2 regions of the Bradyrhizobium sp. HKCCYLRH1030 genome follow, and region 1 is predicted to be linked to the other one. Evidence: predicted binding sites of a transcription regulator. Region 1 holds the regulator's gene; the other holds the start of a gene.

Region 1 (6,919 bases):
GCCGCGGAGCCATGCATGTGCTGCCGGAGATCGTCGCCGCCGTGAAGAGCCGGGCAAAGATCATGGTCGACGGCGGCTTCTGCCGCGGCACCGACATCGTCAAGGCGATCGCCTCCGGCGCCGACCTCGTCGGCATCGGCCGGCTGCAATGCTGGGCGCTCGCCGCGGCCGGCGAGGACGGCATCCTGCGCATGCTCGAGCTGCTGGAGGACGAGGTGATCCGCACGCTCGGCCTGCTCGGCGTCACCTCGTTCGCGGAGCTGAACGCGTCCTATCTGCATCCGGCGGCCGCCACCAACCTGCCGAGCGTGGTCAGCGCGTTTCCGCTGGTCGACATCGAGCCCTACCGGTATTGAGGAGGCGCCGCTTCCGTCCCACGCAAGGCATCGTCGACCCGCCCCATGCCCGCCTCCGCTCTCCGCCCCGGCGTCGCCGACGCGCTGCTGTTCGACCTCGGCCGCGTCGTCATCGACATCGATTTCGTCCAGGTGGTCTCGCGCTGGGCAGCGCATGCCGGCTGTCCGCCGGAGCGCATCGCCGCGCGCTTCGTGCGCGACGAGATCTATCACGGGCACGAGCGCGGCACCGTCTCCGATGCCGCGTTCTTCGCCAACCTGCGCCGGCAACTCGGCATCGACATCACCGACGCGCAGTTTCTCGACGGCTGGAACGCGATCTTCGTCGGCCCGATGCCGGGCATCGCCCCGCTGCTCGCACGCGCGGCTTCGAGACTGCCGCTCTATGCCTTCTCCAACACCAACCAGCCGCACATCGATCACTTCTCGCCGCGCTATGCCGACCTGCTTGGTCACTTTCGCGAGATCTTCCTGTCGTCGTCGATCGGCCTGCGAAAGCCGGATGCCGAGGCGTATGATCACGTGGTGCGGGCGATCGGCGCGCCGGCCGAGCGGATCGTTTTCTTCGACGATCTCGCTGAAAACATCGACGGCGCGCGAACGAGCGGGCTGCAGGCGGTGCTGGTGCGCTCGACGGCCGACATCGCCGCGGCGCTGGAGGCGCTCGGGATCTGATCGCGTCGCGCAAGGGTGCGTCATGGCCAGCGGCGTGACGTTCTGAAAGGCTGCGCTCGCAATGACGGTGCCCACTCGTGCAAAATTGTTCTCGCGACACGATGTGCCCGAGCTTTGCTGCTCTCATTTCACCCTCCTCCAATCGGAGGGCGCAGGGAATGCCGGGCTGCAGGCCGCAACCCATGGCCCGCCTGCAGAAAAAAAGCAGGCGGCAGTCACCACAGGTCCAGCCGACATCCGGCATTCCCTGCGCGATGGTCTTCACGCTTATACGCGATCTCCCCGGTGCCCGGCTTGTTGGCCACCGTCGCCGACGGGATCATCAGCACCCTTCGGCTTGGCATCAGCTTCGGGATGCCAGGACCACGCGACTTCACGTCCGCGCCATGCCGTTCGTCCGCGCGCCATCAGGGCACGCTGCGACACGTCGCGGCCACCGCATCCCGCGCTCCACGTCCGTGACGATCGCGAAGCGCCCCTCCTGTCGAGCACGGGACCAAATCAGCATAGCAGCTTTTTCCGAAAAAGCGAATCCTAAATGCGACCGCCGGCAACGGCGCCATCCGGCCCGTCTCCCGCCACATCCGCTGGCCGCAGACGAGCCGGCGCCTAAGCGCATCGGCATCGGCGGCGAGATCGTCAAGATCGCGCCGTGCTCGATGACCATCGTCGGTACGCTCGCCGATTGGTCGCAATGGACCGGCGTGACCTTCGACAGCTCGGGCTAGATCGAGGTCCCCGGTGCTCTCGTGCCCGTGCTCGCGTCGGTCGAGCACGACCGTGCCGCCTATGTCGAGCCGAATGTCTGGATTCGGCATCCGCTCTGACGCGGTGCAGGTCGTCCGCGCGACGATCAACGCGCCGGCACGACGCGCTCGTTGAGAAATCCGATCACCACGTCGAACGCCTGCCGTCGATTCCGCTCCATCAGGATCATGTGCGTGCCCTGCCCGATCTCGACCAGGCGCTTGTATGGCGCGCTCACGAGGCGAACGAACAGGTCGTGCGCCATCCCGAAGCGGACATCCACATCCCATTCCGTCGCGAGCACGAGAACCGGGCAGTCGATCGTGCTGGGATCGTAGATCGGCTGGTCCACGGTCCAATGCTCGTCCATGTGGCGCGTGCAGATCGAGGGCGTCGCGGCAACGCATATGACGATCGCCTATGACCGGCGCGGATTTGGTGAGACGGTCGCCTATGAGGAAGCTCATTCTCCGGTCGAGGACCTGCTCGCCGTCGTCGACGCGCTCGCGCCGGGGCGGCCGGCGACGCTGATTGCCTGCTCGCAAGGAGGCCGCATCGCGCTCGACTTCGCGCTTCGCCATCCGTCACGTATGGCATCGCTGGTGCTGATCGCACCTTCGATCAGCGGCGCGCCGGAGCCGGTCTATCCACCGGAGATCAAGGCGCTAACGGCGTCGTTGGCCGCTGCCGAGGCCGCACAGGATTGGGATCGGGTCAGCGCTATCAAGACGCATCTGTGGGTCGACGGTCCCTTGCAGCGCGAGGGACGCATCTCCGGCGAGCCGCGCGAGACGTTCCTGAAGAAGAACGCCGCCGCACTCCGCGCGCCGCCAACCGGCGCGACTCTCGATATGGCACCAGCCTTCCCGCGCCTCGCGGAGATCGTCGCGCCATCGCTCGTCATCTGGGGGGACTTGGACTTTCCTCACATCCAGCAGCGAAGCAGGCTGCTCGCCGCAACAATGCCGAACGGGTCAGGACATGAGCTGGCCGGAACGGCGCACCTGCCGAGCCTGGAACGTCCGCAGGAGGTCATGCGGTTGATTGCGGACTTTCTCGCGCGATCGTGAGGCAGCGGCCCGGAAACGGCCCACAGCAGACGGTCAGAACGCAGGGAGCGGCCTAGGCCCTTGGCCGCGCCGTGCGCGTTCGGTTAGAAGGCGATTCATTCGATCTGCCGTCTCCGTCCGAAGGAACTCTCATGGCCCTGATGCCGGTGTCTGATGCGTTGTCCGCCGTGCTCGCCGGCGCCGAACCGCTGGCCGAGGAGCAGGTCGGGCTGGACGAAGCGTTTCACCGCATCCTGGCGCGGGACCTCGCGGCGCTGCGGACGCAGCCGCCCGAGGCGATGTCGGCGATGGACGGCTATGCCGTGCGCGCGGCGGACGCCGCCCAGGCCAAGGCGCGGCTGAAGGTCATCGGCGAGGTCGCGGCAGGGCGTCCGTTCGATCGCGTGGTTGGACCCGGCGAGGCGGCGCGGATCTTCACCGGTGGCGTTGTCCCGGAGGGCGCGGACGCGGTGGTGATCCAGGAGGACACGATCGCCGAAGACGGCCACGTCGTGATCACCGAGGCCGCGATCAAGGGCCGGCATATCCGGCCGGCGGGCGTCGACTTTCACCAGGGCATGGTGCTGCTGAAGTCCGGGCGCCGGCTCAGCGACCGCGACCTGTCGCTGGCGGCCAGCATGAATCATCCGGCGCTGCCGGTGCGGCGCCGGCCGAAGGTGGCGCTGCTCGCCACCGGCGACGAGCTGGTGATGCCGGGCTCGACGCCCGGCCCGGGCCAGATCGTCTATTCCAACGGCTACGCCTTGCGGGCGCTGGTGCGCAACGAGGGCGGGACCCCGATCGATCTCGGCATCGCCGCGGATACGATGGAGGCGACGATCGCCGGCATCCGCCGGGCCCGCGAGGCCAAGGCCGACATCCTGATCACGACCGGCGGCGCCTCGGTCGGCGATCACGACCTGGTCAAGCAGGCGCTCGAAGCCGAGGGCGTCGAAATGGCGTTCTGGAAGATTGCGATGCGGCCGGGCAAGCCGATGATGCACGGACGGCTCGGCGACATGAGGGTGATCGGACTGCCCGGCAATCCGGTGTCGTCCTATGTCTGCGCCATCCTGTTCCTGGTGCCGCTGATTCGGCGGCTGCTCGGCCGTGACGAGGCCGTGATGCCGCGCGAGACCGCCCTGCTCGGCCGCGAACTGGGGCCGAACGATTCGCGCGAGGACTATCTGCGGGCGCAGCTCGAAGAGCGCGCCGACGGCACGCTGATCGCCACGCCGGTGACGCAGCAGGATTCGTCGCTGCTCGGGAATCTCGCGCTCTCGCAGGCGGTGGTGATCCGGCCGGCGTTTGCGCCGAAGGCGCCTGCCGGCAGCCCGTGCGAGATCCTGCGCCTGCCGAACTGAGCCGCTTCCCCGGTAAAGCCCGGTCTGTTCATCATATTTTTAGGATTGCGGAACACACATCGAACATATAGTGTTCGTTCATGATTTGTTTTTAGTATGTTGCGGGCGACGCGATGACGGTCCGACTCCAGGGCGCTCTCAGCCGGTTTGTGCGCGAGGCGCAGCTCTTGGACTCGGACGACAACAAACCGGGGACCAGGTCGAGATGCTGACGCGCAAACAGTACGAACTTCTGCGGTTCATCAACGAGCGGCTCAAGGAAGCCGGCGTGCCGCCGTCCTTCGACGAGATGAAGGATGCGCTCGATCTGCGCTCGAAGTCCGGCATTCATCGCCTGATCACGGCGCTTGAGGAGCGCGGCTTCATCCGCCGGCTGCCGAATCGCGCCCGCGCGATCGAGGTGATCAAGCTGCCCGAGCTGTCGCAGGCCGCGGGCAACCGCCGCGGCTTCACCCCATCGGTGATCGAGGGCAATCTCGGCAAGGTGCGCACCAGCACTCCCGCGCTGGACGATGGCGAGCGCCCGGTCGCGGTGCCGGTGATGGGCCGCATCGCCGCCGGTACCCCGATCGAGGCGCTGCAGACCCGCAGCCACACCATCAGCGTGCCTGCCGACATGCTCGGTAACGGCGATCACTACGCGCTCGAGGTACGCGGCGACTCCATGGTCGATGCCGGCATCCTCGACGGCGACATGGCGCTGATCCAGCGCAACGAGACCGCCGACACCGGCGACATCGTGGTGGCGCTGATCGACGATGAGGAAGCGACGTTGAAGCGCTTCCGCCGCCGCGGCGCATCGATCGCGCTGGAGCCGGCCAACACCGCCTACGAGGTACGCATCCTGCCGCCGAACCGGGTGAAGATCCAAGGCAAGCTGGTCGGGCTGTACCGCAAGTACTGATCGCGAATGGGATCGGTCGATCGGCGGCGGGCGCACGCGCTTTCGCCGCCGATCGGAGGCTGCCCAGCAAAATACGTCACGCGCGAATGCACCTCATGATGTGCAGCGCGGCATGCTCAAACGCTTGTGATCGGCCGCGGGCACACGCGATGCAGATCAGCGCAGAATTGCCGCGAAGCGCGCGCTAACATCACCATCGATGTCCACTCTGATAGAGGCCTGCGCCTGTCCGGGGGGAGCGTGGGTCGGCTATCTCTCAACGAGGAGCGATCCGATGTGTGACTACAGCCTCCATGCGGTTGCGTCCCGTCCCGCCAAGGTCGGCGAGACGTTGATCTCGATGACCTTCCGTGGCACCGCCACCCGCGGCTTCGCGCTGGAGAGCGAGCCGACCGTCGCAGTCTGCATGCTGCCCGGCACCGAGTTGGCCTTCGCCGAGGACGTCCGCTACGACAGCCGCTGGCTCTGGACCCGGACGATCCGCGAGCGCGTCGCAAAGTTCAACAGCATCGAGACTCACATTCCCGATCGCCATCACGACGCGATCGAATTCGCCGACGGGCGCCACGTGCTGGTGACCCAGCTCTGCGAGGGTCAGCGCGTCACCGTGCTGCAATTGCCGGTCAGCAAGCAGCCGGCGGAGCGACGCCCGGACATCGCCGAGGACGTGCCGCCTTCGCAGGCCACACCGATTCGCCGCATCAGCATCACCTGAGGGGTCTCCGCATCGGCATTTCTCTCGGTCGTGAGCGAGCTTTCGACCGTGGGAGATTTGGGTTCTGCAAGCGCAAAGTCCTCTCGGGCGAACCGCACGCCCCGGCATCGCATCGGATAGGAACGACATCCCTCGGCCGCCATGATGTGCCGGGGGAGCCTGCCGCCGTGGTCAACAAGATCGATTGGAACAAGGCCGCCGGGATCACCGAGCCCCGGTGCGATATGCTTGTGTTCGGATGGCTGACAGTCACGGCTGACGACATCGCCATCTGGCAACGCTATCCGCGCGCTGCGTTCACGCTGGCCGAAAGCCCCGCGCTGTTCGATGGACCTGGCAACATGGACCTGGCGACACCGAGTATCATCTCGGCACGTTCGAGCTGCCCGGCACTCAGTCTTCCTCGCCCTGCTCCGTCTCCGGCGGCGTCGCGTCCTGAGGCCGCGCGGCCGGCGCGCGCGGCGTCAGCGTCGTGTCGAACTCGCCGGCCTCGGCGGGCGCCGGCCACCATGGGCGGTCAGTGCCGCCGGCGCGCGCCGGCGTGACGGCGAAGCTCCTGCCCCGCCGCACCAGCATCAAGGCGCCCTGCTGCCGCAGCCGCTCGCGATCGATGACGGCCGCCGCGCAGGATGACGGCGCGGCGCGCGCGGTGACGATGAGCGCGGCACGGGCGCAATCATCGGCGAGCGCCTCGGCGCGCAGGGTCAGGGCGGCGATTCGGCCGTCAGCCATTGCCGCCACGCAGCCCGCCTCGTCGCAGGAGACGCCATCGGTGAGCGATGAATCCGCCGGCAGCCGGGCATCGGCGTCGGCCGCGAGCCACTCCTTGGTGGCGAACACGTCCTTGCCGGTGCGCATCACATGCAGGCGCCCGTCACGGCCGCGCACCGCCACCGCGCGCCCATCGCCGGCGATCAGCACGTCGGGCAGCGGCGTCGCGGCGGCCCACGCGGTGGCCACCACGAGCCCCACGACGCCCGACCAGCGCAGCGGTGTGCGCAGCAGGCCGATCAGGATGACCCCGAGGCTGGCCAGGATCAGTGGACCGATGTCGAAGGCCGGGATGCGCCCGACCGCGCCGGGCAGCGCCGCCACCCAGCGCGTCACCG
Region 2 (6,919 bases), on a different contig from region 1:
CCGAGCGGCGTCAGCGACAGCGTGCTCGCCTTGTAGCGCTCGAGGCGTTCACGGCTGTCGTGCATCTCGACCGAGAACGGCCGTTCGGCGAGGCCCGAAATTGCCGGCGCCGGCGCCAGTGCCAGACCGTCGAGCAACGCGCCTCCCTCCCAATAGTCATAGACGCGGCGTTGAAAGCGATCCCGATGATGCGGCAACAGGTCGAATGGGTGCTGATAGCCGGCTGACAGCAATTCGAGGATTCTCAGCTCCGATGCTCCCAGGCCCGTCGCAACACCAGGAAGCTCATCGAGCATCTCCTGCACGCAGCGGCGAAGCTGCGGCAGTGCACTGAGATCCTGCTTCAACAGATCGAACCAGGCTTGCGGCGTCGGCGCCCGAAACGCCTGCCATGCCAGATGGCCCAAATCGAGATGCTCACGCGCAAGCTCTACGCCGGCAATGGCCCGACCGGCGAGTCGCCCGGCCGGGGCATCGGATAGCGGGACATCGACATGCCGCAATACGATCTTCGTCGCGATCTCCGCGTGATGGCGCAGATAGTCCAAGAGCCAGATCAGCACCAACTGGTCGTTCGGACGGGTCCCCATCCACAGCTCGACGCTATCGCAACGGTCGACAAGTTCGAGAAAACTCTGACTCCGCCCGCCGACCGCCATGAAGTCGCCACGCGAGGCGAAATCCAACCAATGCCCGCGCTTCGGTCGCGCGGCGCGCTGGACGAGATAAGCCGATAACTCGGCATCTGATGGCAACGGTCCCCATACGAAACGATGGAGAATTGGCACCACCAGGTCGGCAAAGCCGCCTCTCCGAAGCGCTCCGGCGCTGGGATCATCGGCCGCTAGAATCAAACGCGTCATGCTGTTGGCTCCGGCACGACCTGATTGGCTCAAGACGCTATCAACACGCTCGCGATCGGCTCCCGGCGCCCAGGACTGGCGTCGGAAATGTCGGTGCCGCCGCGCGGATCCGGTCCGCTCGCCCGCGCACGCGCTTTCGACTATTCGCGCTGAAGATCGTATCCGGCGCTCGGAATTCAGGCTCACTGCATTCGATCATGCAGCAACCGCAGATTTCGGCAGAACACCACACATCTGCAAACGGGCGCCGGAGCGTCGGCAACGCAACGTCCACGGCACCCGCTGCCGTCTTACCTCTACTCCTCCGCCGGCTCCTCGCCGTCGGCGTCGGCGTCGCGCTCGGCGTTGCCGGCCAGGATCTGCTCGGCGATCAGGCCGGAGTTCTGGCGGATCGCGGCTTCGATCTTGGCGGTCATGTCCGGATTGGCCTTGAGGAACGATTTCGAATTCTCACGTCCCTGCCCGAGACGCTGGCTATCGTAGGAGAACCAGGCGCCGGACTTCTCGACGATGCCGGCCTTGACGCCGAGATCGAGGATCTCGCCCATCTTGGAGACGCCCTCGCCATACATGATGTCGAACTCGACCTGCTTGAACGGCGGCGCCAGCTTGTTCTTCACCACCTTCACACGGGTGGAATTGCCGATCACCTCGTCGCGCTCCTTGATCGCGCCGATGCGGCGGATGTCGAGGCGGACCGAAGCATAGAACTTCAGCGCATTGCCGCCGGTGGTGGTCTCCGGCGAGCCGTACATCACACCGATCTTCATGCGGATCTGGTTGATGAAGATCACCATCGTGTTGGACTTGTTGATCGAGGCCGTCAGCTTGCGCAGAGCCTGGCTCATCAGGCGGGCCTGCAGGCCCGGCAGCGACTCGCCCATCTCGCCTTCGAGTTCGGCCTTCGGCACCAGCGCCGCCACGGAGTCGACCACCAGCACGTCGACCGCACCAGAACGCACCAGGGTGTCGCAGATCTCCAGCGCCTGCTCACCCGTATCCGGCTGCGAAATCAGAAGCTCGTCGATGTTCACGCCGAGCTTGCGCGCATACACCGGATCGAGCGCATGCTCGGCATCGATGAAGGCGCAGATGCCGCCCTTCTTCTGCGCTTCCGCCACCGTGTGCAGCGCCAGCGTGGTCTTGCCCGAGGATTCCGGCCCGTAGATCTCGACGATGCGGCCCTTCGGCAGACCGCCGATGCCGAGCGCGATGTCGAGCCCAAGCGAGCCGCTGGACACCGTATCGACATCCATCGAACGGTCGTTCTTGCCCAGCTTCATCACCGAGCCCTTGCCGAACTGACGCTCGATCTGGGACAGCGCAGCGGAGAGCGCCTTACTCTTATCCATGGAGGAACCTTCGACGATACGCAGGGCGGTGGCGGACATTGGCGCTCCTTATGGCGGGGATTCGCGGGATGGACAAACGGTTAACGAGGTCGGCCAGCAATCTTGAGGTGAATGTACTCCATCCGTTCTTTGTTCGCAATATGTTCTTCTCGACATTCACACCTCTCTTTCACAAACCCCTGACAACCCGCGGGAGACACGCCTGCCGCTCGAAGGCCGAGGGCCGGCGCGCGGTGCACCGAGCACCAGCGAGGGAGCGCTGCCCGATCAGCGCGCCCGGAAGCGAAGTACGGCATGCGGGATGCTGGATGACGGCGACTGCGAAGGGATCCCGATTCCAGCTGGAGGCGGAAGCCATGCGCGCGAGCGGCGCAGCCGCCGACCGGCGATCACGCGGATTAAAACCAAACTGTCCGAGCGCTCCAACCTCATCTCCCGCACCAGCGGCAGACGCCGACCCAACTATAAATTGTTATTGTCGTCTCGGCCGTGTCCCATCATCCTGCTGGTCCTTCTCTGTGAGCCTCGCAGACTGCTTCCAATTTTCGGAACCAGCATGACCGGATCCAACAACGAACAGACCCTCACGCTGTGGCGCCCTGTCGGCCCAAAGGAGCTTGCCTTGATCGAGGCGTCGGGCATGCGTGCGTTTCCGCCGCGCCTTCCGGAGCAGCCGATCTTCTACCCGGTGCTGACGGAGGACTATGCCGTGAAGATCGCACGGGACTGGAACGTGCCGGCGAGCGGCGCCGGCCACGTGCTGCGCTTTGCGATCCTGCGAGGCTTCATCGACACCTACGAGGTGCGCGAGGCCGGCGGCCGCAAGCATCGCGAGTACTGGATTCCCAGCGAAGACCTCGCCGACTTCAACGCCGCAATCGTTGGACCGATCGTGCTCGTCAGGTCTTTTCCTTGAAACTACCAACTCCTACACGCGTGCGTAGATCGCACATTCCGTGGTTCTCCTGAGAGGAACGAAGTTCCATCGCCTCTTCTGCTTTTGTTCGGCTCGTCGTGCGTGCAGGCGCACGATTTCGATGCAGACGCGCAGCCGCGCGCAAGCGGCGGCCGGCCATCAGGTTCCGCATCACGTGGCGTGCAAGCACTCGACGGCCACCATATGACGGACGACAGATGAAGCGACGAACCTCGGACGCCCCCGTGTCGGACCCTGCCCAAGGATGGCCCGAGGAATGGCCCGGACAAAACCCGCGTGATCCGCATCACGCGCGCCGGCGCTCACGACATCTTCAGGCCACAAACCATTGTCATAAACTTTGGGTTGCGTTATAGAATCGTGGTTGTCGTACGTCTGAGCAGATTTTTGATCAGCCCCGGATTTGTTTGTTCGTTGCGATGATGGTCGCCGCACATCGTCTAGTGTATCGCCTTTGGTGTGCCGTCGACCGATCCCTTGCAGCCTGCCAGCTCCCGCACTTGCAGGCTCCGTCACACGTAAGCGCACGGCCCTGAAACCATCCGCGCCGAAAGAAAGCCCCGGACGACGTCCGGGGCTTTCGACGTTGATAGCTCCGCTCGGGATGCATCTCCCTCCGTCATTGTCGTGATGTCGGGGAACGGATCGCGTGCGTTGCGCTTCATATTGGCGATGACAACAAATGACGTGACGTGCCCGTCCTGCAGGGCCGGCCTTCAAAGGATCGAGCTTCACTCGCAGCAAGACGCGGCGGGAGAGAGGCGTTGTCCGGCCTGCGATGAACTCTTGGAGATGGTCGACGGCGCGACGCAGATCGCCTACCGACTGACAGTCGTGCCGGAACGGATCTTCGACCATAGCTAGGTGCGCGTCCCACGGCGGCCGATCGAGATTGCAACCTTGATCTGACGCAAGGCACGCCTACAGATTTCGCACTAGTTTAATTATGTCACTGCCGAACTGCCCTCGCTGGGAAGCTACGACGTTGACGCCGAGCCTCGGACCGCAGCGGTCCGAGGCTCATTCGTTGGCGCGCAATTCGTCCGGTTGCGCCGCACATCACCCATGGCAATCAGCCTAACGGAAGCGAACAGCGCGACCGACCGTATTTTACCGGAATTGATCCGAGTGGGTTTTGCGCTTCCATTTGTGGTGCGTACATCAAACCCAGCGGCCTGGGGCGGTCAGGGCTCACCGGTTTTGGCAATGCCGCTCTATTTCTTTCGTATCCGCAACGGCCACTTCTCAGGCGCGTCCGAGTATGGGACCGAGTGCGCCGACCGCAACGCAGCCTGGAAAGAGATGACCACCGTCTGTGCCGACATGGCCAGCAGCATCTCGCGCAAGCTCGCCGAAAACTCCGAATGGCAGATGGAGCTGCTCGACGAGGCAAGGCAGCCGGTCTTCCGCATCCGGATCGTCGCCGAGTCGCTGGATCAGGCCTGACGGCTCGCCACACCTCTTGTGGATCGCCGCAGGTGAAAGACACAATCTAAGATTGTTGCCAGCGAGGTTGCTGCGCGTCATTTCGGCAGCCGAACTTGATCGAGATCAAAATGCCTGTCTGCATCTTGGCAGACATTTAAATTTGTATGGGTAATCTGATCTTCAAATGTCCGCGAACGGGGATGAACGTGCAGCATTGGCTGGAAGAGCCGAAGCCAGGCGATCCCACGTGCTCCTATGAAACCGTGGTCTGCAAGGCCTGCACGCGGCTTCATTTCATCAATCGCGATACACGCAAGCTTCTCGGCGAAAAGGAATGAGGCGCTCGCGGCAATCGTTCAATCGGCGCTGGGAAGCCGCCGCATCGTGAACTCGATGGCCCCGTCGGGAAGCTCGCGCCAGCTTTCGACGGCGCTCATGTAGCCGGCCTTGGGATAGCGGGTCAGATAGTCGCGGGCCTTGGCGCGCGCTTGCTCGCGCGGCAGCGTGAACGTGTCGCGAACGTAGCCGTCGCGAGCCTGCGGGGCGCCCTTCTGGCGCCGGGCCGCCATCCGGCTGGCAATGTCCCGGGGGCGCATCCCCATCGACGAACTCCAACGCGCTGCCACACCATCAATATAGACGGGGCCGCGAAGAATCCGAGTCCGCAATCGGCAAGCGGGCCCGGGAGGGTCAGAGCCCGCCCGACCCGAGCGCGATAAATCTCAGTTGGTGCTGCCGACAGCCTTCGGCTTCTTGGCCGCGGTGGTCTTCATGGCAGGCGCCGCCTTGGGCTGCTCCGCCGCCCGGACGTTGCCCCAGGGATCGGTGCTCGTCTTGGCGTCCGGAATCTTGCGCATGGTGTCCCTGTAGGCCTGCTCCCGCGCCGCTTCGGCCTCTTTCTCCTCGGGCGACTTGGAGGGACCGTCGGCGAGAAGGTTGATGTTGGGCATCTGCGCCATTGCGGGAACCGCCCAGCCGGCCAGCACGGCGACCGCCATCGTCACGATCAGCTTCTTCATTGGTTACTCCCCGGTATAGGCGCCTTATACCATCGCTTCGCCATGCGCCAAGCCCGCGGCACTGTGCCGGAACGGTGGAGCGCAGGTCGGGATGTTCACGGCCGCATCGTCTGCGCGCACCTGCCGTCTGTTCCACGGCGTGCCATCATCATAGTTTTCCAACTCCGGCCTTTTCAAGCCGCCGCTCTGCGGCAACATTCCGGCGGCTCCGCCGATCGCGGCGAGGCAAGTCGATGCCAAGACACGTCGATGACACGATCATGGAAGGACCTCCGCGCGTGCCGAGCGAGACCCTGAACTTCACCACCGACGACGCGAGGCGCATCCTCGATGACGTGTTCGCGCCCTGGATCAAGGATCTTGGCTTGATCGTCGAGGACATCGCGCCGTCTCCGCAGGGCGAAGCCGGCGCCATCCTGCGCATGCCGTTCTCGCCGCGGCTCTGCCGCGACAATGGCGTCGTCTGCGGCCAGGCGCTGATGGCTTTTGCCGATACCGCGATGGTGATCGGGATGGTCACCGCCAGCGGCGGCTACCGGCCGATGACCACTGTCGACCAGACCACGCATTTCATGCGCGCCATTGCCTCCGCCGACGTGATGGCCGATGCGCGCGTGGTGCGGATGGGCCGCACCATGAGCTTCGGCCGGGTCACACTGACCAGCGCCGGCGATGGCAAGCCAGTGGCCATGGTGTCGAGCGCCTTCGCGATGCTCTGATCCGCGGCCTGGCCGGGTTAACGAAACGTGAAGGCGAGGGCCCGGGCTTCGCACGCCGGATTCATCTGATCGAAACGCGAGCCTGATTTATTTTAGGTGCTTTTGACGCGAAAGGTGACGCCGTCCGGCACCGGAATACAGGCCATGAGCGAGACGAGTGACAAGCGCATTGCACCGAGGCATCGGGTGCTGAAGCAGGGCAGGCTGGCATTCGACGGCGGCGGCGCGGTCGATTGCATGGTCCGCAACATGTCCGACACCGGCGCCAGGGTCGAGGTGGTCAGTCCGGTCGGTCTGCCCGAAGCCTTCACGCTGGTGATCCCAGCCGACAAATTCACGCGGCGCTGCCACGCAGTCTGGAGCCACGACAAGCGGATCGGCGTGGCATTCGACTGATAGCGGCCCGGCGGGCTAGACGCGCCGCAGGCGCCATCGCCACAACGCCACCAACAGGCCGGCCAGCACCCCAGCCGCGAGCAGGGCGCCGGCGGCGAACCGTCCGCCCGGACGATCAATCGTCCGTGACCACAGCGAGAGCCCTTCGCCATCGCGCGCCAGCCGAAACGCCACGACGCTGTCGCCGAGCGACGTTCCCGCCTCC

Evidence for each region. The regulator LexA, encoded in region 1, represses DNA repair genes until DNA is damaged. The targets are predictions, from matches to a motif close to TGTTCNNNNTGTGTTCNG.
Region 2: the regulator LexA is predicted to act here: its motif matches at 2,346-2,363, upstream of recA (recombinase RecA).

Annotation. Positions count from the first base shown of each region.
Region 1 is NZ_JBNPUY010000001.1:66,943-73,861, reverse strand. Features, by position in the region: gene ACQR1E_RS00305 (alpha-hydroxy acid oxidase) at 1-356, shown strand, start outside; gene ACQR1E_RS00300 (HAD family hydrolase) at 402-1,031, shown strand; gene ACQR1E_RS00295 (hypothetical protein) at 1,490-1,759, shown strand; gene ACQR1E_RS00290 (hypothetical protein) at 1,885-2,148, opposite strand; gene ACQR1E_RS00285 (alpha/beta fold hydrolase) at 2,147-2,848, shown strand; gene ACQR1E_RS00280 (molybdopterin molybdotransferase MoeA) at 2,980-4,191, shown strand; gene lexA (transcriptional repressor LexA) at 4,397-5,095, shown strand; gene ACQR1E_RS00270 (hypothetical protein) at 5,370-5,810, shown strand; partial or broken gene ACQR1E_RS00265 (ComEC/Rec2 family competence protein) at 6,204-6,919, opposite strand, start outside.
Region 2 is NZ_JBNPUY010000003.1:420,746-427,664, reverse strand. Features, by position in the region: gene ACQR1E_RS12180 (DUF1835 domain-containing protein) at 1-1,049, opposite strand, end outside; gene recA (recombinase RecA) at 1,160-2,254, opposite strand; gene ACQR1E_RS12170 (hypothetical protein) at 2,838-3,131, shown strand; gene ACQR1E_RS12165 (DUF6894 family protein) at 4,359-4,598, shown strand; gene ACQR1E_RS12160 (hypothetical protein) at 4,937-5,182, opposite strand; gene ACQR1E_RS12155 (hypothetical protein) at 5,303-5,599, opposite strand; gene ACQR1E_RS12150 (PaaI family thioesterase) at 5,860-6,318, shown strand; gene ACQR1E_RS12145 (PilZ domain-containing protein) at 6,463-6,714, shown strand; gene ACQR1E_RS12140 (pyrroloquinoline quinone-dependent dehydrogenase) at 6,730-6,919, opposite strand, start outside.